DNA from 3 places in the Paenibacillus sp. Mc5Re-14 genome. Region 3 is predicted to be linked to each of the others. Evidence: riboswitches for the same ligand, from Rfam matches in the RefSeq annotation. Region 3 holds a riboswitch; each other region holds the start of a gene.
What was found. A riboswitch is a leader RNA that binds a small molecule or an ion and turns the genes downstream of it on or off. The one in region 3 is predicted to bind thiamine pyrophosphate.
Positions count from the first base shown of each region.

Region 1: another riboswitch for thiamine pyrophosphate. It lies ahead of BN1546_RS09195 (ABC transporter substrate-binding protein); the one in region 3 lies ahead of tenA (thiaminase II).
Region 2: another riboswitch for thiamine pyrophosphate. It lies ahead of thiC (phosphomethylpyrimidine synthase ThiC); the one in region 3 lies ahead of tenA (thiaminase II).

Region 1 covers NZ_CVPD01000001.1:2,015,151-2,023,543, forward strand. Annotated here, with positions in the region: gene BN1546_RS09185 (bifunctional 2',3'-cyclic-nucleotide 2'-phosphodiesterase/3'-nucleotidase) at 1-1,105, opposite strand, end outside; gene BN1546_RS09190 (pyridoxamine 5'-phosphate oxidase family protein) at 1,323-1,757, opposite strand; TPP riboswitch at 2,028-2,137, shown strand; gene BN1546_RS09195 (ABC transporter substrate-binding protein) at 2,334-3,371, shown strand; gene BN1546_RS09200 (MTH1187 family thiamine-binding protein) at 3,886-4,179, shown strand; gene BN1546_RS09205 (ABC transporter permease) at 4,176-4,952, shown strand; gene BN1546_RS09210 (ABC transporter ATP-binding protein) at 4,998-5,951, shown strand; gene BN1546_RS09215 (TatD family hydrolase) at 5,944-6,789, shown strand; gene nfsA (oxygen-insensitive NADPH nitroreductase) at 6,969-7,712, opposite strand; gene BN1546_RS09225 (heavy metal translocating P-type ATPase) at 8,002-8,393, opposite strand, start outside.
Region 2 covers NZ_CVPD01000001.1:1,650,889-1,659,281, forward strand. Annotated here, with positions in the region: gene acnA (aconitate hydratase AcnA) at 1-1,260, shown strand, start outside; gene BN1546_RS07490 (DUF1648 domain-containing protein) at 1,326-1,682, opposite strand; gene BN1546_RS07495 (YitT family protein) at 1,961-2,797, opposite strand; gene BN1546_RS27260 (hypothetical protein) at 3,305-3,457, shown strand; gene thiC (phosphomethylpyrimidine synthase ThiC) at 3,663-5,438, opposite strand; TPP riboswitch at 5,661-5,772, opposite strand; gene BN1546_RS07505 (IclR family transcriptional regulator) at 5,889-6,632, opposite strand; gene BN1546_RS07510 (alpha/beta hydrolase) at 6,931-7,968, shown strand; gene BN1546_RS07515 (Fe-Mn family superoxide dismutase) at 8,220-8,393, shown strand, end outside.
Region 3 covers NZ_CVPD01000001.1:3,766,849-3,775,241, forward strand. Annotated here, with positions in the region: gene BN1546_RS17150 (arginase family protein) at 1-628, opposite strand, end outside; gene BN1546_RS17155 (winged helix-turn-helix transcriptional regulator) at 733-1,074, shown strand; gene thiE (thiamine phosphate synthase) at 1,489-2,178, opposite strand; gene thiD (bifunctional hydroxymethylpyrimidine kinase/phosphomethylpyrimidine kinase) at 2,175-3,005, opposite strand; gene thiM (hydroxyethylthiazole kinase) at 3,002-3,847, opposite strand; gene tenA (thiaminase II) at 3,873-4,562, opposite strand; TPP riboswitch at 4,697-4,799, opposite strand; gene BN1546_RS17180 (NAD-dependent malic enzyme) at 4,870-6,591, opposite strand; gene BN1546_RS17185 (glycosyltransferase) at 6,989-8,110, shown strand; gene BN1546_RS17190 (polysaccharide biosynthesis protein) at 8,115-8,393, shown strand, end outside.

The sequences.
Region 1 (8,393 bases), 1.8 Mb from region 3:
GATGCTCTTCTTTAATCGCGTCTTTCAGTTTAGTGTCAGGAGTAAACTGCAAAGCATGGTTTGTGGTGCTCACAATTGGCCGCACTTGAGACTGAGAATTGATTACATTCCACTCACGGTTTTTCTTTTCCAGGCTCAGATCAATAATGCCCAGATCCTTGCCCCACGAAGAAGCTTCTACAGCTGGTACACCATTAATAGTTCCTTTATCCAAATCTACGCCCTTCATATCTTTAAAATCAGGGCCAGGGAAAGATTTATGAGCATGCCCAAACAGAATCGCGTTAATTCCGTCCACCTGGCTCAAATACTTAACGGCATTCTCCATCATTGGCGTTTGCGGCACATCCTCATAACCTGTATGTGCAAGCACGACAATAATGTCAGCACCTTCTGTTTTCATTTGTGGAACAAACTTTTTGGCTGTTTCCACGATATCCTTTGTAACGACCTTATCCTTCAAATTAGCTTCATCCCACTGCATAATTTGAGGTGTTACTAGACCGATGACACCCACTCTGAGTGTATGCTCTTCGCCCTTCTCATCCGTTACTGTTTTGTCAAGAATCTGATAAGGGGTAAAATAATTTTTAGTAGCTTGACCCTCATTATCAACATAGACGTTCGCATTTACGTAAGGAAAATCAGCACCCTTGAGCGATTTATCCAAAAAGTCGAGGCCAAAGTTAAATTCGTGGTTGCCCACAGTAGCCGCATCATAGCCCATCAAGTTCATCATCTTGTAAACCGGATGGACACCGCCTTCTTTCTCGAAGACTCTGTTTTTAGCCATATAATCGCCTAAAGGATTGCCCTGCAGCAAATCACCGTTATCGAACAGCATGCTGTTTCTTGTTTCACTACGAGCCTGTTGGATCAAGCCTGCTGTACTAATCAAGCCATATTCGTTGGTTTCTTTGTCCGAATAGTAATCATAATTCATCAGCGCCCCATGAATATCCGTTGTCTCCATGATCCGCAAATTCACCGTAGCGCTATCGCGAGAGTCGCTAGCTGCCCAGGATGGAGCGGCTGAAAACACCAGTAGGCTACAAGCTACAACTGCTGCTGTAAACCCTTTAAACCAATTTTTACGAAATAACAAAATATACCCCTCCTCATTAAGGTGTATGCCTCATATACATACTTTTGCACATATATGTAAGCTTTGAACCCACCATTCCTATTTTAATCCAACGTAGGACAAAAGAGTAGTCATTTGCTTAAAATATTTATGGAAAAATAATTATTTTTCGCACAAAAAAGCCAGTAAATCTCCTAAAAAAGTTGGAAATTTACTGGCTTGTCCGTTTATATTGTTTCTATTTCGTCCACACCTGGCGCTCCGTTTGTTGACCAACATACTCAATACGAGTCGGATTGACGTCTAAAATGACATAATCGGGATCATCAGGTCCGGAAAACCACTTTTTCAGAGAATCATTCCACACTTGTTTGCGTAACCCCTCATCAGCTGTAACCTGGACGGTAGCCTCCACTTCCAAGACTTCCTTCGTACCACCCACTTCATAACCCAGCAGCAGATAAGCATTCGGATTGTTCTTTAGCTCTTCCACTTTATGTGTTTTGCGATCCGTCGCCAGATGAATGTTCATTCCATCGTTAAAAAGGGCCATATAGCGTACTTTCGGTTTTCCGCCCTCTACCGTACCTAACGAGCAAAATTTGTTGTTATCCAAAGCCTTCACAATGGCTTGTTCCAGCTGACTGCGATCCAATGTCTCCGTTTTACCCATAGTACAACAACTCCTTTTTACGAATTAGAATTCTATAGAGTCTATGCCACTTGGCACCAGCTCTCCTAAACATACAGTGTAGCTGTTCTGAAAATAACATGACCAGAACAGATCTGAATGATTCATGTTCATTTTCAGATCAAAGCTCACAGTAAAAGTGTACCCTGTCATTCGGCATATGAACCGTGAGCGCTTCCTTAAAGCTGGACAGACCCGCCTTCAAGGCATATAATCGTCGTAGTAAACCCGAATAAACGAACCCATTAAACCATACAATGCCAGGGGTGCTGGAATCGGCCGGCTGAGAGTGTGTCCCAAGACACTGACCCTTACAACCTGATCTGGGTAATGCCAGCGTAGGAATGCTTAAGCAAGATGTGCCTTTTATTAAAACAGGACATCCCTTACTTTGGTATATACAAGCGCAAGCGTCCCGGAATCCCGGGACGCTTTTTTTGTTGAAGATGAAGTTGTTGGAAAGATTGCATTCCGGCAGATGTTATTTTTGTGAAAATGGGGAACATAAGCTGTCTGATTGGACGGATAACGGGTAATTAAAAAGGAGAGAACACAACGATGAAGCGCATGAAAATATTAAGCCTGGGTCTAATCAGTCTGTGGCTCATGGCTCTGACCGCTTGCGGCGGCAATCCCCCTACATCTCAAAAGGAGGCTCCTGCTGCCGACACTTCAACGTCTACCTCGGCAAAGAGTCTCAAAGATGTTAAAGTCGTGCTCGACTGGACACCCAATACGAATCACACGGGACTCTATGTCGCCAAGGACAAAGGATTTTACGAAAAAGCAGGCTTGAATGTCCAAATTGTTCAACCAGGCTCAGGCGGAGCCGACCAAATGGTTGCTTCGAATGCTGCACCTTTTGGTATCAGCTATCAAGAAGGCGTCACTCAGGCTCGCATCCAAGGCGTGCCGCTCGTATCCATCGCTGTGGTGATTCAGCATAACACCTCTGGCTTCGCAGCCCCGGTAGACCGCGGAATTAAAAGCCCGAAAGATTTCGAGGGTAAAAGCTACGGCGGCTGGGGTTCTCCTGTAGAAGAAGCGGTCATGAAATCCATCATGGATTCAGACCAAGGTGATGTGAGCAAAGTGAAGATCGTCAATATGGGCAATGCAGACTATTTTACAGCCGTGAAGCGGGATATTGACTTTGCCTGGATTTTCTACGCATGGACCGGGATTGAGGCCAAGCTTCGAGGTGAGCCATTGGATATGCTATATGTAAAAGATTATTCCAAAAACCTCGATTACTATACACCTGTAATTGTGAGCAATGAACAGACGATAAAAAATGATCCTGAGCTGGTTAAGGCGTTCATGGACGCTACTGCGCAAGGCTATGAATACACTATCGCCCATCCAGAAGAAGCGGCAGATATCTTAAGTAAAGCTGTGCCGGAGCTGGACAAAAAACTGGTACTCGCTAGTCAAAAATGGCTAAGTCCGCGTTATCAGGACGATGCCGCGCAATGGGGCGTACAAAAAGCGGAGGTATGGAAAAACTACTCGGACTGGATGTATGAACGCAAGCTGCTCAGCAAACCTTTGGAAGTCGATAAGGCCTTCACAAACGACTTCTTGCCCAAGCGTTGATCTTGTAAATAGAGCTTGAAGTAGCCTTTGTGCCACTACGCGGACGGATGATGCTTTCCATCGCCACCGCCCCCGGATTTCCGGATTAAAGCATCAGCAGGGTAGAAATCCGGGGGCAAAAGCGACCGCTTCGCTTGTACAGCACCATTCCGTCCGCTTCGTTCTCGCTCCACTTGGTTTATTCTTTAGTCTCATAGTATCTAAGCGCAAAAGCAGGTGCGCTTGTGTGTAAAAATGCCACACAACCTATCAAAAAACTAAAGTGCTTTTAAGGCGGTTGGCAGCGGAGCGATTCATTTGAATCTGGAGAAGCGAGGTGTTCGCCTGAAAGCTTTCTTTAGGAAAGCTAGCTTCGGAAGCATATGCTCAGGGGGATTCTTACCTTTTAAATTTTATTCAAAGAGTCCCACGGCAACAGCGATCGTAAGATCAAATGAACCGTGAAGCGATCTCCCCGCCTTAATCCAATTTATTTTCCTAATAACTTAAACAATAAAGGACAGGTGAAACTCGCATGGCTAACACATTGCTCAGCATTCAAGTCATCCCTAAAACTCCTAATAACGAAGACTCTTATCCATATGTAGACAAGGCGATTGAGGTCATCCAGCGTTCCGGCGTCAAGCATCAAGTGAATCCATTGGACACTACAATGGAGGGCGAATTGGACGAATTGCTGAAAGTCGTCAAAGACATGCATGAGGCCTTGACGGAAGCTGGAAGTCCCAGCGTCATTTCACAGATCAAAATCGCACATAACCCACAGGGCATCAGCATGAACAAGCTGACCGAGAAGTATCGCCCATGAATCCGAAAGGCAAGAACGCATCCTGGTGGAAAAGCGTATGGCCGCCCCTTGTGGCGGTCCTCTTCTTTTTAGCGGCTTGGCAGGGAGCGGTTAACTATTTACATATTGAATCCTGGCTCCTGCCAGCTCCATCCCTAATCGTACAAGAGGGCATGGCGCAATCGGCGTTGCTTGGCACCCACACATGGGCTACGGTTCGCTTGACGCTTGCGGGATTTGCTATAGGGACAGCAACTGGACTGCTAATCGCCATCGTTCTTCATACGATTCCTTTTCTCAAATCTGCTCTATACCCGCTCTTGATCCTTAGCCAAAACATTCCGATTATCGCCCTCGGTCCGTTGCTCATGGTATGGTTCGGTTTTGGGGTGCTGCCCAAGCTTATGGTCATTACATTAGTATGCTTTTTTCCCGTGGCTGTAGCGGCCATGGACGGGCTGACACGGACAGACCGTATGATGATGAATTACATGCGAATGTCAGGTGCAAGCCGCAGGGCTATTTTTCTAAAGCTAGAGCTACCACACTCCCTGCCACAAGTCTTCTCTGGCGTTAAAATCGCTGCTACCTATAGTGTGATGGGCGCGATCATTGCCGAATGGATTGGGGCCAGTGAAGGAATTGGATATTATATGTTGCTGCAAAAGTCTGCCTATCGTACGGATCTCATTTTTGCCGCTATCGGTATTATTGTTGCACTCAGCTTGCTGATGTTTGTCGTTATTTTACTACTGGAGAAATGGTTGGTTCGCTGGAAACCTGACCAAGAGTAGATTCCACATATTGCATTAAAGCATCAATGAAAGGACGTGGCATATATGAGTCTGCATCCGACTGACTTGACATCACCACCCGTCGCTGATGAACAGCAACAAGCCGGAGAACTGCAGGTAATGACGCCTGCCCCTCCTGCTTTGGAATTGGACGGGATCAGCCTCGTCTTCCGGGAAAGGCGAAGCTCACTCCCTGTACTGCAGGATGTATCCCTTACCGTTAAGCCGGGCGAATTTGTCTCCCTCATCGGTCCGTCAGGCAGTGGCAAAAGCACACTGTTTCACATTATCGGAGGGCTGCTCAAGCCGCAGCAGGGACGTATCCGTATGCATGGACGGGACATGACTGGTGAACGCGGGCATATCAGCTATATGCCGCAGCAGCCCGCCCTTTTCCCGTGGCGCACCACGCTGGACAACATACTGCTCGGGCAGGAAAATGCACCACGAAAGGATGCAGCAGCGGGCTCCCGATACGGCAGCGAACGTGAACTTCGAAAAGAAGCCTTGCAATGGCTCGAACAGGTTGGACTGGGCAAGTTCGCGAAGGCGTATCCGCATACGCTATCTGGTGGCATGCAGCAGCGCGCGGCCTTTCTTCGCGCCCTGCTCAGTCCACAGGAATTAATGCTGCTGGATGAGCCGTTCAGCGCACTCGATGCACTGACACGTGCAGACATGCAGCAATGGTTATTGCGGATGTGGGAGAAGAACCGCCGCTCTGTGTTGTTCATTACCCACAGCATTGAAGAAGCGCTGCTGCTCTCCGACCGCATTTATGTGCTGTCGGCGCGACCTGCTTCAGTGATGCATGTCGTAGATGTTCCGTTTCCTCGCCCACGTAGGGAAGAAATCACCCTGGATCCACGCTTTATGGAATGGAAACGGACCATGACTGGCTGGATGCGCGAGGAAAAGCACAAACTGGACGGCGACATGGACGCCGCTGAAAGCATCCGCAAAAACACCTCGGACGACAGGGTAAACCATTATGAATGATTGGAACATGCACTCTGCATTGAGATCGAACGCGGCAGCAACTGTTCCCTTAATCGACGCGCACATTCATGTAGACAGCTACCCGCCTGAACAACAGGAGCTATTGCTCGCTTCGCTTGCCGACAACCATGTAGAAGCCATCATAGCTGTGTCCATGCATCTCGCCTCCAGTCAAGCCAACTTGCGCCTGGCTGAGCGTTGGCCCAGGCTAGTACGTCCCGCCTTCGGCTTTCATCCAGAACAGGCTCTGCCATCACATACCGAGCTTGACCTGTTATTTGACTGGATGGACGAACATGTACAGCAGATGGTCGCGGTGGGTGAAGTCGGCTTGCCCTATTACAATCGGCTGGAAGCTTCACGCAGTGGAGAGCCCTTTGAGCTCGCTCCTTACATAGCACTGCTGGAGCGTTTTATCCAGTTTGCAAGCAAACATAGCAAACCCATTGTGTTGCACGCTGTTTATGAAGATGCAGACATTGCCTGCGACCTTTTGGAACGTCATGACGTCACACAGGCGCATTTTCACTGGTTTAAGGGCTCTGCCGCCACGACCAAACGTATGGCCCGGAACGGCTATTATGTCTCCTTCACACCGGATCTCCTGTACGAAGAAGAAATCCGCAGTTTGGCAAGACAGTATCCGTCTGATCAGGTCATGGCAGAGACAGACGGTCCATGGCCGTTCGAGGGTCCTTTTACCGGACAGCAGACGCATCCACGGATGACTACCGAGGTCATTCGCGCATATAGCAAGCTGACCCATCAAGATGAAGCTGCTGTCCGTCAATTATTTTATGATAATACAAGACGCTTCTACTCACTGTCTGATTCGTAAAGGCATATCTGCTATTTACTAAAAAAGATTACAACCACAACTTATAGTCAAAGCAAAGAACCTCCTTATGTACGCGAAACTTCAACATGCGTAATTAAGGAGGTTCTTATAGCTTTAAATAACACATATTTCTCAAATGCCACTTGTAAATTGCAGCATTCTTTATCGTTGCTCCATTTTTATTGCTTCAAGAAACCCTTCTGTTCCAAAAATGGCTTCAATTGCAAGCGCGCTGGTTCGGTCAGTCTCGTGGCCATTTGCTCAGACCAAGGTGTGGAGCGTTGACCGCCCGTACGTTCCTTCAAATATTCGGCTGATGTGTGGTCGTATACCTCTACAGCTTTCATCGTTTGGTTTTTGTCATAACCGTTCATATGCAACACACCCGACAGTGGAAGACGTGGACGCAAGCCCGTTTCCTGATCCGGTACACCAATGCACATACCGAACACTGGATATACCAGCTCTGGCAAGCCTAATAACTCGGATACCTCTGCTATTTTAGTACGAATGCCCCCGATGTAAACGATGCCCAAGCCGAGTGATTCAGCGGCCACCGCTGCATTTTGTGCAGCTAACGCAGCATCAATGGTTGCAACCGTATAATTTTCGACGGACCCTTCATAGGAAGGCTGGCCTGGCTGATGATGAATCGTCACCTGCTTCAAACGATACAGGTCTGCGCACCATACCAGAAATGTCGGGCACTGCTCGACGTAAGCCTGCCCTCCTGCCAGCTCGGCCAGTTTTGTTTTTAATGAAGGCTCGGTAACGGCAATAACGGTATATGCCTGCACATTGCTGGACGAGGATGCCATTTGGCCAGCTGCCACAATAGCTGCGAGCTGCTCGTCGGTAATGGGGTCTGACTTGAATTTTCGCACAGACCGATGGTTCATCAACAAGGAAATCGTATCATTCATGACTGCTTCACTCCTAATCCATAATATAAGCTCTTTATCTGCTTCAAGCTGTGAGTACACGAAAAGGTTCTTGCATGCTTGCATGGCACTCTTACAAATATTATGAAACTTTCGCGAATGATAAGCAACCTGACGCGATGAAGAATGACTGCATGAATTAAATAAATAAAAAAACACAACAAAAAAGCAAGTACACACAAAGCCAAAATTGTGCGTACTTGCTCTAATTACAAAAATGATATCGCTGCAAATATCCAACAGCATGCATCTGCCGAATACATCAATACGTTTACAGCTTCACCCGCTGGAGACGCAGCGCATTCAGTACAACCGAAACAGAGCTGAATGCCATGGCCGCTCCCGCCAACCATGGAGCCAAAAAGCCCAAAGCAGCAATCGGAATGCCGATCACGTTATAACCGAGCGCCCAAAACAGATTTTGCCGTATGTTTGTCATGGTCCGGCGGCTCATTTCGATCGCGTCCGGAATGCTATTCAGGTTACCACGCATGAGAGTAATATCGGCAGCCTCCATGGCCACATCTGTACCTGTGCCCATTGCCATCCCTATATGGGCTGTAGCCAGCGCTGGCGCATCGTTAATACCGTCCCCGACCATGGCTACGATCTTGCCCTGTTCCTGAAGTCGCTTCACTTCCTCGGCCTTTCCTTCAGGCAGCA
Region 2 (8,393 bases), 2.1 Mb from region 3:
GTAACGGAATACCTGCAAAAAGCCGGGCTGATCGAACCACTCGAAGCCCTCGGCTTCCATGTTGCAGGCTACGGCTGCGCGACCTGTATCGGTAACTCCGGTCCACTTCCTGACGAAGTGAGCCAGGCCATTACAGACCATGATCTGACCGTCGGCGCAGTCATTTCCGGTAACCGGAACTTTGAAGGACGTGTGCATGCGCAGGTCAAAGCCAACTATCTTGGTTCGCCGCCACTGGTTGTCGCTTACGCGCTGGCAGGTACGGTGAACATTGATTTGACGAATGACCCGCTTGGTTATGATCAGGACAATCAGCCTGTCTACCTGAAAGATATCTGGCCTTCTTCCGAAGAAATCAAAGAAGCGATCAGCCTGTCTCTCAGCCCGGATATGTTCCGCCGCAAATACGAAAATGTATTTACAGCCAACGAAAAATGGAATTCCATTCCGGTTCCTGAAGGCGAATTGTATGAGTGGGATGAAAACTCAACTTATATTCAAAATCCGCCGTTCTTTGAAGGACTTCAAGATGGTGTGCAGGATATCATGGAAATCCGTAATGCCCGTGTACTTGCCCTGCTGAATGATTCGGTCACGACTGACCACATCTCGCCAGCAGGCAACATCGCCCCTTCCAGCCCGGCAGGACTGTACTTGAAGGAGCATGGTGTTGAACGCAAGGACTTCAACTCCTACGGCTCTCGTCGCGGTAACCATGAAGTCATGATGCGCGGTACATTCGCCAACATCCGAATCCGCAATAATGTAGCTCCAGGCACCGAGGGCGGTGTGACCAAGTACTTGCCAACAGATGAGGAAATGTCCATCTATGATGCGTCCATGAAATATCAGGCAGCCGATCAGAACCTGATCGTCATTGCCGGCAAGGAATACGGCACAGGCAGCTCCCGTGACTGGGCGGCCAAAGGTACACTGTTGTTAGGTGTTAAAGCCGTCATTGCTGAAAGCTTCGAGCGGATTCACCGCAGTAACCTGGTCGGCATGGGTGTACTGCCGCTGCAATTCCAGGAAGGCTATGGCTGGTCCAGCTTGGGTCTCAATGGTCGCGAAACCTTCGACATCCTCGGCATTGACAATGACGTGAAACCAGGTCAAGAACTTACGGTTGTAGCCAAACGCGAAGATGGCACCAAGTTCGAATTCCCAGTCACTGCCCGTCTGGACAGCACCGTCGATATCGACTACTACCACAACGGTGGTATTTTGCAAACCGTATTGCGTCAAATGATTCAAGCGTAATGATCGATTGAATCATGAAAATCCCCTCCCAAATGCGGTGTAAACTGCAACTGAGAGGGGATTTTTTACATGCTCGAAGCATTCAGGAGAAAACATATTCCAAGGATTGAGAACACTAGGGTTATAAGAAGCGTGAAGAGACCAGGCAGGCTTTTCATGATTGTAGAACTTTCTTCGCTCTTGAACTGACGTCTGAGAAAAGGCTGGAGAAAAAGCATAATTACAAAAGCTATGAAGCTAAGTGCACACAACAACCATACTTCAGGGGAGGATTTGTCAACAAAACGATCAGCCACATCATTGAAATTGTAGTGGATTGCTACATTTCTCGGCATTGTCGGATAGATAAACAAGTAGATACTGAAGGGCACAATAGAAAGAAGAATGGAAAATAAATTTAAAATATTTAATCTACTTCGCATGAAAATCCTCCTTATTAGAGCTAAACAATTTATATGATACACAGATCAGCAGTCTATATTTTTACTTCCCTGGCTTAGTAAGAGAGAAATAATAAAACTAATCATCGTGGAAAAAAAAGAGGCGAGTACCATATACACATTAACTTCTTGTCCTAATCCTACTTCAAACCAACTAAGCGGTTAGTAAAGGACATTCCCACTGCTAAATGAAAAAAAGCCGACCCACTCAGGACCGGCTTCCAACCATGTTCTCTTATTCTCTTACCTTCGCTTGCCAATTACTTCGAAATATCCAAAAAGCCCTCTCCGAACACATCCCGTACATCATGAATGGTAATAAACGCTGCTGTATCGATAGCTTTCACAATCTTTTTAAGCGCGGACACCTCTTGTTTACTAATGACGATATATAGGACTTCTTTTGGATTTTTGGTGTAATATCCGTGTCCTGACAGGACGGTAACTCCACGGTCCATTTGCGTAATGACCATCTCGGCAATTTTATCTTGGTGCTCCGAAATGATCATGACCGCTTTTTTCGGGTTCAGTCCTTCAATCATGAAGTCCATCACCTTCGTACCAACGTACAAAATAACGATAGTCAGCATCAATTTTTCCGGACCAATAATAAAATAGGAAGAGAATGCAACAATCAGATCAAAAAACAACAAGGCATAGCTGATATTCCAATCCAGATATTTGTTAGCGATCCGGGCTAAAATGACGGTTCCTGCCGTTGTACCACCGACCCGTACAATTAAGCCAATTCCAACCCCTACCAAAACTCCGGCAAATACAGCATTAATCGTCGGCTCATGCGAATCAATCCGCCAGTTGACCGTTAAATGCAAAAACAATGAGTTAAATGCGACCGCAATTATAGTGTACAAGGTCGTTCTCTTGTCCAAAAATTTATATCCAACAATCAGCAGCAAGCCATTAATCACCAGATTGACGATCGAGGGAGACCACTGAAACAGGTAGTACAAGATGATCGTGACCCCTGTAACGCCCCCCTCGCCAAACTCATTCGGGATCACATACAGATTAACAGCCAGCGCGAAAAAAAACGCACCCAGAATAATAAATACGATATCTGCAATACTTTTTTTCATATATGCTCTAATCCTCTCTCTAACATTTCAACGGATGAATTGCCAGATGGATTGGCTGACTCTTCTTGCCAAAATACGCTGACAACCAGTTCATGGTATCTACTACCCAACATAAAGTCAATACAACTTTGACACTTTAATTCGCCACCAGACTGCCTTAGTCCAAGCTTAGAATTCCGCAAAATTCTGCTAATACAAGGTTATTCGACAAAAAAACACAATCCCGACTACTAAACTAAGAAAACGGGCCTCTAGCCCTTGTTTAGGCCCTAGGCACATTTTCCCCTAAAATGACCATCCTCCTAATACACATTTTGGACACATACGACCATTTTCCTGTTTTATGGCAAAAGCGTTTTACTTTGGATAAATGCGGGTATAATGATTGAAACCTTACCAAGCAACCTACATGGCATTACGACATCAAGTACATATAAATAGTCCTATACAGTTGTCCTAAGCAACTCAATCTGAATTTGACAATATGGAATTGGAGGAATGACCCACATGAATACAATGAACTTAACTGTCCACACCCTGATGCCCTTTCACCACCAATACCAACGTGCCAACGCGGTGAGTATGCAGAAGAAAGAAGATAGCTCGGAGAAGAAGCTCAGCTTTCAGGACATTTTGAATGAAAAAATGGGTAAAAAATAAAGCTCCGTTAATCCAGTGCATATCTCGCTTTACATAAGCTGAAAAGCCGTAGTTTTCTACATCGACTGTAGAGAACCACGGCTTTTTGCTATCTCACGCGTTTCTAAACCTAAACTCATACATTCATGGAAATAAACCTCTGACGAGCTTAACTGTACTATTTGTTGAGGCTTCCCAGTTGATTGACTTTCGTATCGCTACCGATTTATCGCTCGCCATCCCGATACTGCTCTGCCTTCTCACGCATCCCGGCGACGACGGCTTCCTCGGTATTCAGTTTCTTATCTGCCGCATAGGCACGAATGTCCTGTGTGATACGCATACTGCAAAACTTAGGACCGCACATCGAGCAAAAGTGTGCTTCCTTGGCCCCCTCTGCCGGTAGTGTTTCATCATGGTAGGACAAGGCCCGCTCAGGGTCAAGCGAAAGATTGAACTGATCGTGCCAGCGGAATTCAAAACGCGCCTTGGACAAAGCATCGTCCCGCTGCTGTGCACGTGGATGGCCCTTCGCCAGATCGGCAGCATGTGCGGCAATTTTGTAGGTAATAACTCCCTCGCGGACATCATCCTTGTTCGGCAGACCCAAGTGCTCCTTCGGCGTAACATAGCACAGCATGGACGTCCCGAACCAACCGATCATGGCCGCCCCGATAGCTGAGGTAATATGATCATATCCTGGTGCGATATCCGTCGTCAGCGGTCCTAAAGTATAAAAGGGAGCCTCCTTACAAATTTCCATTTGTAAATCCACATTCTCCTTGATTTTGTGCATAGGGACATGTCCCGGCCCTTCAATCATGACCTGGACATCATGCTTCCATGCGATTTGCGTTAGCTCGCCCAACGTCTTCAGCTCTGCAAATTGTGCTTCATCATTCGCATCATAGATACTACCCGGACGCAGACCATCCCCGAGAGAAAAGGCCACATCGTAGGTTTTCATAATTTCACAGATTTCTTCAAAATGCGTATACAAAAAGTTCTCCTGATGGTGCGCAAGGCACCAAGCTGCCATAATCGACCCGCCCCGGGATACAATTCCCGTCATTCTATTCGCCGTCATCGGTATATATCGCAGCAATACTCCCGCATGAATTGTAAAATAGTCCACTCCTTGCTCCGCCTGCTCAATCAGTGTGTCTCGATACAGCTCCCACGTCAGCTTCTCTGCTTCGCCGTTCACCTTTTCCAGTGCCTGATATAGCGGCACCGTCCCAATCGGTACGGGTGAATTCCTAATAATCCATTCACGCGTTGTGTGGATATTACGACCTGTGGACAGGTCCATGACGGTGTCTGAGCCCCAGCGTACCGCCCAGGTCATCTTCTCCACTTCCTCCTCGATGGAGGACGTAACCGCGGAATTTCCAATGTTTGCATTGATCTTCACGTGAAAATGGCGCCCTATGACCATGGGCTCGCTTTCCGGGTGATTGATATTTGAAGGTAAAATGGCTCGTCCAGCCGCCAACTCCTGCCGCACAAACTCGGGCTCCACTCCTTCACGGATCGCCGCAAATTCCATTTCAGGCGTAATGATCCCTTGCCGCGCATAATGCATTTGCGTCACAGTGCGCCCTTGTGAAGCCCGAAGCGGACGGTTAGTCACGCCGGGAAATTCCACTGTTTCCCGTTTGGAGCCGGGTTTCAGTCCATTATCCTCCGGCTTGACGGCGCGGCCCGCGTAAGCCTCCACATCCCCCCGTTCCAGTGCCCAAGCTCGCCGTAATGGTGGCAAGCCCTGACGAATATCTACCTGATAGGCTTCATCTGTCATCGGACCGCTGGTATCGTACACACGCAGTGGCTCATGATACTCTATCCCCTGCGGCGTATGTGTGGGATGCAGCGCGATTTCACGCTCTGGCACGGCAATGTCCGGCCGAGAACCTTGAATATACACCTTGCGGCTCCCCGGGAAAGAATTAACCCTACTGGATTGCTCCGCACTTGTCTTCTCTACTGCTGTTGATTTCATTCCTGTTTCTTTTGTTCCTTCGGTTTCCATCGATTTCATGATCCATTCCTCCCGTATCGTTGAAATGACACACCGATCCGGAACCATTCCGAGGGTGGCGCTGATCTATGCAAAAAAGCCGGTTCCCTAGGGAACCGGCTAATCAAACGAGGCAGCTATCCAGACAGCACGCACATGGAATAAAACCCTATGCGTCACCGCAGACAGCAGCTGCGTATACATTTCAATGGCCGATTACTTCCCTACGCTGGTATGATCCAGATCAGGTGCAAAGGGTCCGGAATCTTGCCCGATTCCATCTCAGCCTGCATTACAGGCTCCCCCAGTAACTGTGATACTTTCTATTCACATGAATTGGCGGCTATAACAGACATCCGCCATCTCTATCAGACTACTTTAAATTTATAGCTTTGGCAACCCTTGTATGATTTCCTTTTGTATTGATTACTGTTACGGGAGCATAAGCCCCATTTCCTTAGCTGCTTCGATCAAAACCGGAGCAAAATCATGCAGCGTCTCAGGCGCAAGTCGACTGACCGGGCCGGATACAGATAAAGCCGCCGCGACCTGCCCCTTTCGGTTCACAATAGGCGCGGCCACAGCCGCAGCTCCTGGCTCACGTTCTTCATAGCTAGTCGCATACCCCTTCTCGCGAATGTCCTGCAGCTGGGCTTTATATACCTCAGTATCTACTGAGGGAGGCCATTCTTCACTGCTTAGCAGTACCTCCAGCTCCTGTGGCGGCATAAAGGCCGCCAGCACCTTGCTGGAGGCTCCCACAGCCAGCGGCATACGCGCTCCCACGGGAGCAACCCTGCGGATCGCCTGATTGCTCTGCACGGCTTGTATGCGAATACGCATGCTTCCATCCCGCAGGTACAAGCTGACCGTCTCCCCTAAGCGATCACGCAGTCCTTCCATTGCAGGCTGTAACAACACCGCCGGCTCATCGCTTTGGGACAGATGCGTCGACAGCTCCCATATGCGAAAACCAAGCCGATATTTTTCCGTTTCGGCATTCCGAACGACAAATCCCCGATCCTCTAGCGTAGTCAAAAGACGATGAACAGTGCTTTTATGTAGACCAATTTGGGAGGCAATCTCCGTTAGACCAAGATCAGATTCTGCGGTAAAACACAGCAGTATATCAAGTGCACGCTCTACAGCGCGGACGGTTAATTTACGGTCTTCCATCGTGAACCGCTCCTCTTGTATCCATATTCGTTTCACACTATGAAACATGGTTACATAAATTATATAGAATAGTCGCGGCTACTGTAAACCGATGTTTTTGTGACAACCATATTACAGAACAAGAACAAACATCGACAATTCTTTGCATCATTTTTACTTTTCCGGTTCAGACGTTGACTTTGGATAATACCCATCATACGATAATAGGTATCTATACGGACATACCCTACTATTTTCAAGTGGAATTATACCTAAATTTTATGATTCGAAGATCAATTCTATATAAGGAGGCTCTTACATGATTTCGACATCCCAGCGCAACGCTCAGCTACAGACCGCTGTTCAGGAGCCGTCCACCCCACTCTTTAATCCCCGTATGCTGCGGTTCAAGCACGTTGTGATTGCTCTGCTGCTGTCGGTCGTATTTTTTCTATTGTTTTGTTTTATTGCCTTGCATGCTTACATCGCCTGGGTGCTTACGAATCCCACCGTCGCGCCATTATACTCTAATCCGATGCAGGCCAAAGGTATGCCTTATGAGGAAGTCAGCTTCCCAGCCAAGGATGGTAGCCGCATGGTACAAGGCTGGTATATCCCGGCAGATCAATCGCGGAAAACCATAATTTTTAGTCATGGCTATGGAGCTAACCGCGAAGAAAGCTGGATTCCCATGTATGATCTGGCGCATTATGCCCATAGCTTGAACTTTAATGTGGTCATGTTCGATTACGGATTTGCGTCACAAAACAGCAAGGCCGTCGCAACCGGAGGCAAGGCAGAATCCCAACAGCTTCTTGGGGCCATCCAGCTTGCAAAACAACGCGGCTCGTCGGAAATTATTGTATGGGGCTTCTCTATGGGAGCAGGAACCGCTCTTCAGGCGGGTTTGCAAACCAAAGATGTGGACGCGATGATTTTGGACAGCACCTTCCTACTGGAACCGGATACGCTCTACCATAACATTCACAATCAAATTAATTTGCCGAGACATCCATCTTTGGAAATACTGGAGTTGCTGTTTCCAGTCTTGAACGGCACCAGTTTGCATCAGATTCCATATCAGGAGGTTAAAAAAGAGGACTATCCGTTTCCAATCATGTTTGTGCATGGTACACAGGATGAAAAGGCCCCTTACCCCATTGCGGAAAAGCTCGCTGCCAATCAGACCAACCCGCTTTCCAGTGTATGGATTGTCAAAAACGGGATACATGAGCTTATTTTCAGAGAGCACCCTCGTGAATATTTGCGGCGGGTATCGACGTTTTTAAGCAATGTGCAGGAGCTGGAGGACAAGAAAACCACGGCTGCTGCCCATAAACAAACGACTACGAAGTAAAGAATTATTTTCGAAATAAGCATTCATCGCCTTGAAGAAGTCTGCCTATGGACACTTAACCCGTGCCGTAGACAGGCTTCTTTTTTTATTTTCCACGATTAATTATTGTTCTGCACAACAGGTATAACCTGATGAAGGAAGTTCATAGACATATTCCCGATGAGACGGCGAATATACTGGGTACATATGCATCCAGGACAGATCTGCTAGATCTGCCGGATAGCCATAGTGGGATACGGGAGGTAAAAACGATGCTGAGTACTTATGGGTCTTTCCTGCCCTTACGTGTGCTGGAGGAAATTCGTCATTGGAAGCAGCAGGAAAGTTGGCATGTGGAAGTGATTAAATCCGCTACTGAAGGGCTAGAACCTGCTTATGTGCGGCTGCTGGATGATTGGCGAACCGTATTTGAACAAACGGAACGG
Region 3 (8,393 bases):
ATGCGGTACTGGTCGTTAACTCTTGGGTCCCAGCAGTTCGAATCCCTAATCTTTGAATAACTTCTGTATCTGATTCTGTAGTAGTAACACCTAGCTTTTGAAATGCTTCTGAAAATATTTTTGTTTCTTCTTCTGTAGGAGCTGCTAATCCAGCGATAAAGGCATTTTCAGGCTTAAGAGGAACTTTCACATGTTTTGCAAACTCTTCATCTCCTTCTCCCAACAGATTCCCAAGTGGTAATGTATGTCCGTTATCATAGCCCACATATCTAACTAAATCACTGTGAGCATCGATCCAAATTAGCCCTAATTCTCCACCGTATCGTTCGTTCAAATAGGCAAACGGGGCTTGTTCGACTAAGCAGTCACCACCAAACATTACAATGCGATCTGGCTTATGAGCGTCAATGATATGTTGAGCAGCCTCTAATTGTTCAAGTAGCTGTTTTCTCCCATACATACCGTTCTCGTTGGCAAGCGGAGTTCCATCATAAGCTTGAACTGGAACATGAATAAGGGGTTGATCATTGTCTGGGGCTAGCCAAGCCAGCAGTTCAGCTCCAAAAGAGTAGTTAGGATTGTTTCCTCCTTGCCATTGCGGCATTAAGAGGCGTATTGTTTTAGTCATATTTTCTCTCCTTTACTTCAAATTACGGTTAGTATAAACTGAACGCAAATAAAAACGTAGTACGCACTAATTTGATAGGTACTACCCGAAAGGATAGTGTGAATATGAGTATGGCTGAATTTAAAGGTAAAGTTAAAAATATTGAAGATACACCTTTTGGTTATACAGTGTCAGTCATTGGTGGTAAATGGAAAATGGTTATTATTTATCTTCTGGCCGAAAACCAAGTGGTTCGCTTTAATGATCTGAAAAGACAAATCGGAGCTATTACATACAAAACATTGAGTTCACAGCTAAAGGAATTGGAAGCGGATGGATTGGTGAACCGGAAAGAGTATCCTCAAGTTCCGCCTAAAGTCGAGTACAGTCTCACAGAAAAAGCGGAAACACTATTGCCTGTTTTGGAAGGGTTATGTGAGTGGGGAACCAAAAACCAATATAATTAAATATCGTTTTCTAATTGTTCTCGAATGCTATACGAATATTAGAAAAGACGATTGACATATATTTATAGTTAATCAGGTATTCAACGAGCTCAAGTGCACTGGGGATAGGAACGCTTAAAAATCAGTATCATTTGGGGGATATGATATTTTGACTATGGCTATTATTTTATTTGTAGCGAATATTCTACTTATTCTTGTTTCAATCGTTGGTATTGTTCTGCTCATGGGAATATTGTACAGGGGGTACATTTTGCTAGGATTACTTATTGCTGAGAAAAAGAACACAAAAAATCAAGTTGTAAAAGATTAATTTTATGACAACACAGAGCCTCATTTCTACTTTATTAGTGGAAATGAGGCTCTTGCGTAAACAATAAAAGTGACATAATGGGGTGAAGGAAGGGACATAGCATTTTATAGCTTTTGGGACATCCCCGGATGTTTGATGCTTAGCACTACCTTTTTCTTTAATACCTCTGCAGCAACTCGAATCTGTTCTGCCTGCGTCACGGCCGAAATCACCGCTACACCATCGGCACCCGCACCTACTACTTCCCCCACACGGTCTACCGTAATGCCACCGATCCCGACGATGGGCAGATCAATTCCTGCTTTGCGCATCTCATGCAAAATGGCTGGACCCTGCACCGCATGAGCATCATCCTTTGAGATGGTGGGATAGATGGGGCCGACGCCGAGATAGTCCGCACCATGCAGGATGGCCCGGCGTGCTTCCTCAATCGTATGGGCGGAGACGCCAAGGATTCGGTTTCCGATTCGGGCGCGCACAGAATCAGCCGATTCATCGTCCTGACCGATGTGAACACCGTCGGCGTTGAGCTCAAGAGCCAGCTCCACATCGTCATTGACGATAAAAGGGATACCAGCGTGGTGGCACACATCTTGTAGCTGACGCGCAAGTTCGAGCATAGGAACCCCTGTTAACGCGCTACGGCCCTTTTCCCGGAACTGGATCATGGTGGTGCCGCCAGCAAGAGCCTCCTGCACGACCCGATTTGGTTCCGCGTGGCAGTTCACGCTTCCAACAACCAGATACATCTGTAAATGCCGCCGCATGATCTCAGGTAATATTCGGCCGCTCATTGGAGTATCTCCTGACGACGGCGGTAGGCCCAATGATTGGTTGGACCGTGTCCCTGGCCCAGATACAACGTATCCTCAATCGCCGCCTGAATGAAGGCTCTTCCATTCAAAATAGCTTCCGGTACAGACACGCCTTTCCCTAATTCAGCGGTAATCGCTGCTGAGAACGTACATCCTGTTCCGTGTGTGTGGACAGTTCGCACCCGCTTGCCGCCCAGCTCGGTGAAGGCTGTTCCGTCAAAGAGCAGGTCAACAACTTGGCCGCTGTTTTCGCTCTCCTCATCATGGCCGCCTTTGATCACAACGAACTTGGGTCCTAGGCTGCTAATATGTCTCGCAGCTTCGCGGCGATCCTTCATCGTACGAATGCTTATCCCGGTTAAGGCTTCCGCTTCCGGGATATTTGGTGTGACGACCAAGGCCAAGGGGAGCAGGTCGTCGTTCAAAGCCTGCACCGCTTCCGGTTGCAACAGCTTTGCGCCCCCTTTGGCAATCATTACAGGATCGACGACAACCTTTTCCCAGCCGAACTTTCGAATCTGCTCGGCCACAAGGCGGATGATGCCCGCGTCAAACAGCATGCCAGTCTTCAGGGCATCGACTCCAAGATCTGATCCTACAGCTTCGATTTGCTGCGCTGTTGCTTCCTGTGGCAACGGATATACACCGTGAACTCCCAAGGTATTTTGTACCGTAATGGCTGTAATAGCCGACATGCCGTATACGCCAAGCTCCTGGAAGGTTTTGAGATCGGCTTGAATTCCAGCTCCGCCGCCGCTGTCTGAACCGGCAATCGTCAGCGCTCTCGGTACATGCACGTCTCTCATCGCGCACCACCTGTTGTAGTTGTTCCAGCTTCACGGATCGTGACATGCCCCTCCAGCGAACCAGTATGTAGTTTGGCAAGCTCGTCGAGAAAGGCAATCTGGAAGCTGCCTGGCCCCAGTTTTGCGGTATGTGCTGCGGCTCGGGAAGCTGCTGCACCGTAAAATGCCAAACCTGCTGTACCTGCGAGCAGCAGGTTGGGTTCAATTGCTGCAAACGCACCCAACACAGAGGTCAGCAGGCAGCCTGTTCCGGTTACCTTCGTAAGCAGCGCGTCTCCGCCACTAATCAATCGTACTTCGACCCCATCGGTGATGACGTCCTCTTTTCCAGTGATGACAACCATGGTATGGAGCGTTTGTGCAGCCCGAACTGCCAGATCGACATTACTGCTGTCAGCACTGTTGCCTGCATCTACCCCTTTAATCTCTCGGACTTCTCCGATTAGATGGGCGACTTCGGCTGCATTGCCTCGCACTAGTGAGATTTTTACTTCTTTTAGGATCCGCAGTGCTGACTCGGTTCTAAAGCTCGTCGCTCCCGCACCAACCGGATCCAGCAGAACTGGAACACCATGAGCATTCGCTGATTGTCCAGCAATGATCATGGCATCTACCAGCTCGCGGTTCAGCGTACCGATATTTAACACGACGGCGCCCGCTATTTTTGCCATATCTGCTACTTCCTCGGGTGCATAAGCCATCACCGGGGAAGCGCCCAGCGCATACAGGCCGTTGGCTGTAAAGTTGGTGACCACCACATTGGTTATATTATGAACGAGGGGGTTGCTATTTTGTACCTTTGTCAGGAGATCCGAATAACTTTGTTCCCATATACTCATCATGTTTACCCTCTCTCATCTCTACTGATTATTCCAAGACCGTAGCGCGCATCTGGACGGGCCATTGTTCCTGCTTATAAGCCATATCCCAGAACATATATTCCAGCTGGCAGCTTAGCATAAAATGCTCAATCATCCGAGCTTGCTCGGCAGCCGTGGCGACATTCGCCCAAGCATCCACACGCTCGCGATATTTGGATGTTACATCTTCAATCTGGTTTCCATAGAAACAAATCCATTCATAGAATGGATGAGACTCGTCCGGTCTTACCTCATCCATTAGCCTGCGCCCAATCTCAAGATATGTCCATGGACATGGCAGCAGCACGGCCATGATTTCTCCAAGACTACCTTCATGTGCGACTGTCAGCATATGGCGGATATAATGATGAGCGGACGGAGCGAGTGCATATCCCTGCATCTCTTCATAGGTGACACCTGCGATAGCACAAAAGTTTTGATGTGGATGAACCTCGCTGTTGAGAATAAAAGAGATCTGTTCGTTAAATACAGCCATATCCTCCCGGCTTGTGCTTTTGGAGATCGCGATGCCGTAAATCCGCATGTAGGCGTTCAAATATTCAAAGTCTTGTTTTACATAGTGAATCAGCTGCTCCCTTGTTAAATTTCCTTCAGCAATACCTCTCACAAAGGGATGCTCATAAATGGCTTGAAAAATGCCATCCGCCTGCCGACGAAGTTCTTGCGAAAAACTCATTTCCCCACCTCCAATAAAAATGGAGAACAAGAAGTCCCGTAAGATACAATTCTCGGAACAACGCCAAAAAGCCGCCCCGAAAACTGGAGCGGCTTCAACATAGGTTCAATGCGCAAAAAACGCTTGAAACCTTATATACGAAGGCTCCACTTTCCTACGCTAGTACGAACTAGATCAGGTTCAAAGGGTCCAAGATTCATTCTTGTCTCAGCCATAGTGGCTCCCCTAGTGGACTTTCCTATTCTTTTGACTAATACTGTACATTCGTTCCTAGGTTATGTCAAACTGCTTTGATTCCGGTCAAGGATTAATGAGGGTGCTGGATTACACTTTCCACGGCTTTGACCCTTACATATTCCGGTTTCCACATCGCATCCCGAATGGCTTGTTCAATATCTGAAATGTGTGCCTGAGCTACCTGATCCTGAATTGCAGCCTTCGCTACCGCAACCGCAACCGCGAACGAAACATCACGTAATTTTCGGATATGGGGCAGCAGTGCACCGCCAAGTTCATTCGAATCTACGGCGTTGGCAACGGCATCAGCTGCTGCGGTAAACATAGAAGGGGTAATTCTTTTGGCCTTGACCACAATTGCGCCCAGACCTAGCCCCGGGAAGACAAAGGCATTATTCGCCTGTCCAATTTCAAACTTCGTACCGTTATAGGTGACGGGCTCAAAGGGACTTCCGGTAGCAATCAATGCTTTGCCATCAGTCCATCGTATCAAATCTTCGGGTACCGCTTCAGCAAGGTTGGTAGGATTAGACATGGGCATAATGATCGGTCGTTCCACATGCTTTGCCATTTCCTTGATAATCTCTTCAGAAAAGGCACCCGCTACACCGGAAGTTCCAATCAAGATTGTGGGTTTTACCTGACGGATGACCTCCAGCAACGGTATTTTATCATCTTCCGATCGGGCCCATGAGCTGATTTCTTCCTTTTTACGCACATATGGTTTCTGATAATCCAGTACATCTTCCATATCGTCTGTTAACAGCCCGCGATAATCATAGGCCCAAAATGCCTTGAATGAATCTTCTTCAGGAAGCCCGTCCTCGATCATTGCACCCCGTATTTGGTCGGCGTTACCGATTCCTGCTGCCCCTGGACCAAAGACAAGTATTTTTTGTTCACGTAGCGGAGTTTTAGTGACACCTACCGCCGAAACAATCGCAGCTAATGTCACTGCTCCTGTGCCCTGGATATCATCATTGAAGGTGAGAATGTTTTGACCGTACTTCCCTATAATGTGTCGTGCGTTCACGCTACCCACATCCTCCCAATGCAAAAGCGCCTTCGGGAATTGTGTTAACGTTTTGCTGATAAAGGTATCAATAAATTGATTATAGGCTTCCCCGCGAACTCGTTTGTGCCGGTTTCCGATATACAGGGGATCATTCAGCAGCTTCTCGTTATTCGTGCCGACATCCAGTACAATGGGCAGCACCCGCCCGGGGTGAATGCCTGCCGCAGCTGTATATACAGCGAGTTTGCCAATAGCAATGTTAATTCCCCCGACACCCCAGTCACCAATCCCCAAAATACTTTCCGAATCCGTCACGACGATCAGGTCAACATCCTCACTACTCAAACCGGTATTATAAAACGCCTGTCCAATACCGTTCGGATTATCTATCGATAAATATACGCCCCCAGGGCGGTTGTACTCATGGCTGTATTCTTGAATGGCGGTTCCTACAGTCGGTGTGTAGACTACGGGCAGCATTTCACTCAAATGGTCGGTTAGCAGTCGATAGTAGAGTACGATATTTCGATTGTGAAGGTCGTTAAGTGAGGCATTTTTACGCAGCATGGTGGGTTGTGCCAAGAATTGCTGATATGCCCGAACGCTCTGTTTCTCCAATGAAAGGACAGTGGGAGGAAGAATTCCTTCCAGGCCCAGTTCTTTGCGTTCTTCTTCTGTAAATGCCACTCCTTTGTTCAAAAGAGGGTTTGCTAGCACGTCCTTTCCTCGTAAGGGAGTAGATAATGACCCATCACGATTGACATGGAATGCTTCCATAAAAAGACCTTCTTTCCCTGTATTTTGATAATTATTCATGATGAAAGATGACATGTTGTCCATAGTATGGACATGCAAATTGGTTTTATTCTTCTATTTATCTATGACAAAAAGACCATATATATATCTTCTTATTAATCTTATAGAACTAATTTTAGTTTCGGATTCATCTTGTAATTCGCATGTTTATAGTCCTAATGAATCAGGTCGAAATACTCTGTCTTTATCAAATATGAAAATAGATTTTTCTTCTCTTAAATGTTTATATATCAAGGGATGTGAGCTATTTTGTTAAGAAAATATGAAGTATTTGGACATTAATTTAATCTTGCTAAGCAAACATTTTTAATTCTTTTTCAACAAAATAGAATTATTCGGAGGAAAAGGAGAGGTTTGTGTGCAGGGACCTATAGCCATTTTTAGCGATAACAACAGGGCTATTGATTATCCCAATGTGATTTGTTTTTACCAATATATACAGTGCGAGGACACGGAGACCGCTTCAGTCTACGAGGATGCATGTTGCTGCCTGATTGATTATAGGGAGCCGGGGCAAGCCGTGCGGAAAGCTAATCAGATCCGTAGCCAATTTCCGCAAATGCCATTGCTATTGGTGACGGATGTAACCTTTCCGTTCAGTGATCAGCATATGGTGCAAATTATCGGAGTAGGCCGATTGCGTCTGCTATTTTGGCAAGCCAATGATACCGAAGAAATCATTTCTGAAATACAAAGCTTGCTCTATCCCGAGTATTCGACCAAAAGCCAACATGTTGCATTCATCTTATCTGTATATAACGAAGAGAAACGTTTTGTTCATGTCAAAACCTTTGCTGAGCGACTGCAAACCTTTATCCGCAGCCATATTATAGAGGGTTCGATTTATCTCATTGATGATGGTAGTCACGATGGCACGAATGCCTTGATTAAAGCGCTGGAGGCGGCAACGGACTTGTCCGTAAACCGGATTAACCAGAACCTGAGTCCGCTGCTTCAAACAAGGGAATTGGGACGCAATACGCGCAAGGCAGGGACGTATCTCGAAGGAATGCGGACCATCGGTGCGGATTACTACGTATTTGTGGACGCGGACGATTCCTTTTTTATTGAGGACATTGCCAGAATGATTAATGTTGTTCAGCAGGGCTACTATGATGTTGTGATTGGAACCAAAGATATGACCGCCGAGAATCGCTCTTTATTGCGATCTATCGTCAGCTTTGGCAAAAGGGTCGTTTCTCGCCCCTTTTTACCAACAGGTGTGGTAGATTCCCAGACGGGTCTTAAAGTGATGAGTTCGGTTGCCGTGAAGCGGATGTTTCCACATTTGAAGGAACAACTCGGACTGGCGCTGGATCTGGAGATGATGTTTATTGCCAAGCGACTTCAGCTCCGTGTGCTGCAATTACCCGTCAAATGCATTGACCGAGATGGCTCACACATTCATGTCTGGAAAGATTCCATTCGTTTTTTGCGCTCTATCATTGAGATTTGGCGACTGGATCGGCGGGTGAGATAACCACGTGAACAACCGACTGCGTTCGTTGATGTTTCCCCTCTTTAATGTGCTGCTTAACGGATTTAATTTTTTCTTCCACATTGCAGCGAGCTGGTATCTTACCGGACAAGCCTATGGTCAGGCGAACGCGCTGCTGGCCCTCTTTGCACTGCTGTCCGTTTTGGGCTTATCCATCCAGCTATTAACCGCCAAGCTGGTATCCAAGGGTGACAAGAAGCTTCCGCTACGCAGCTTACCGCTCGGTTCTCTATTACTAAAAGCACCTCTAGTGCTAACTGTGCTT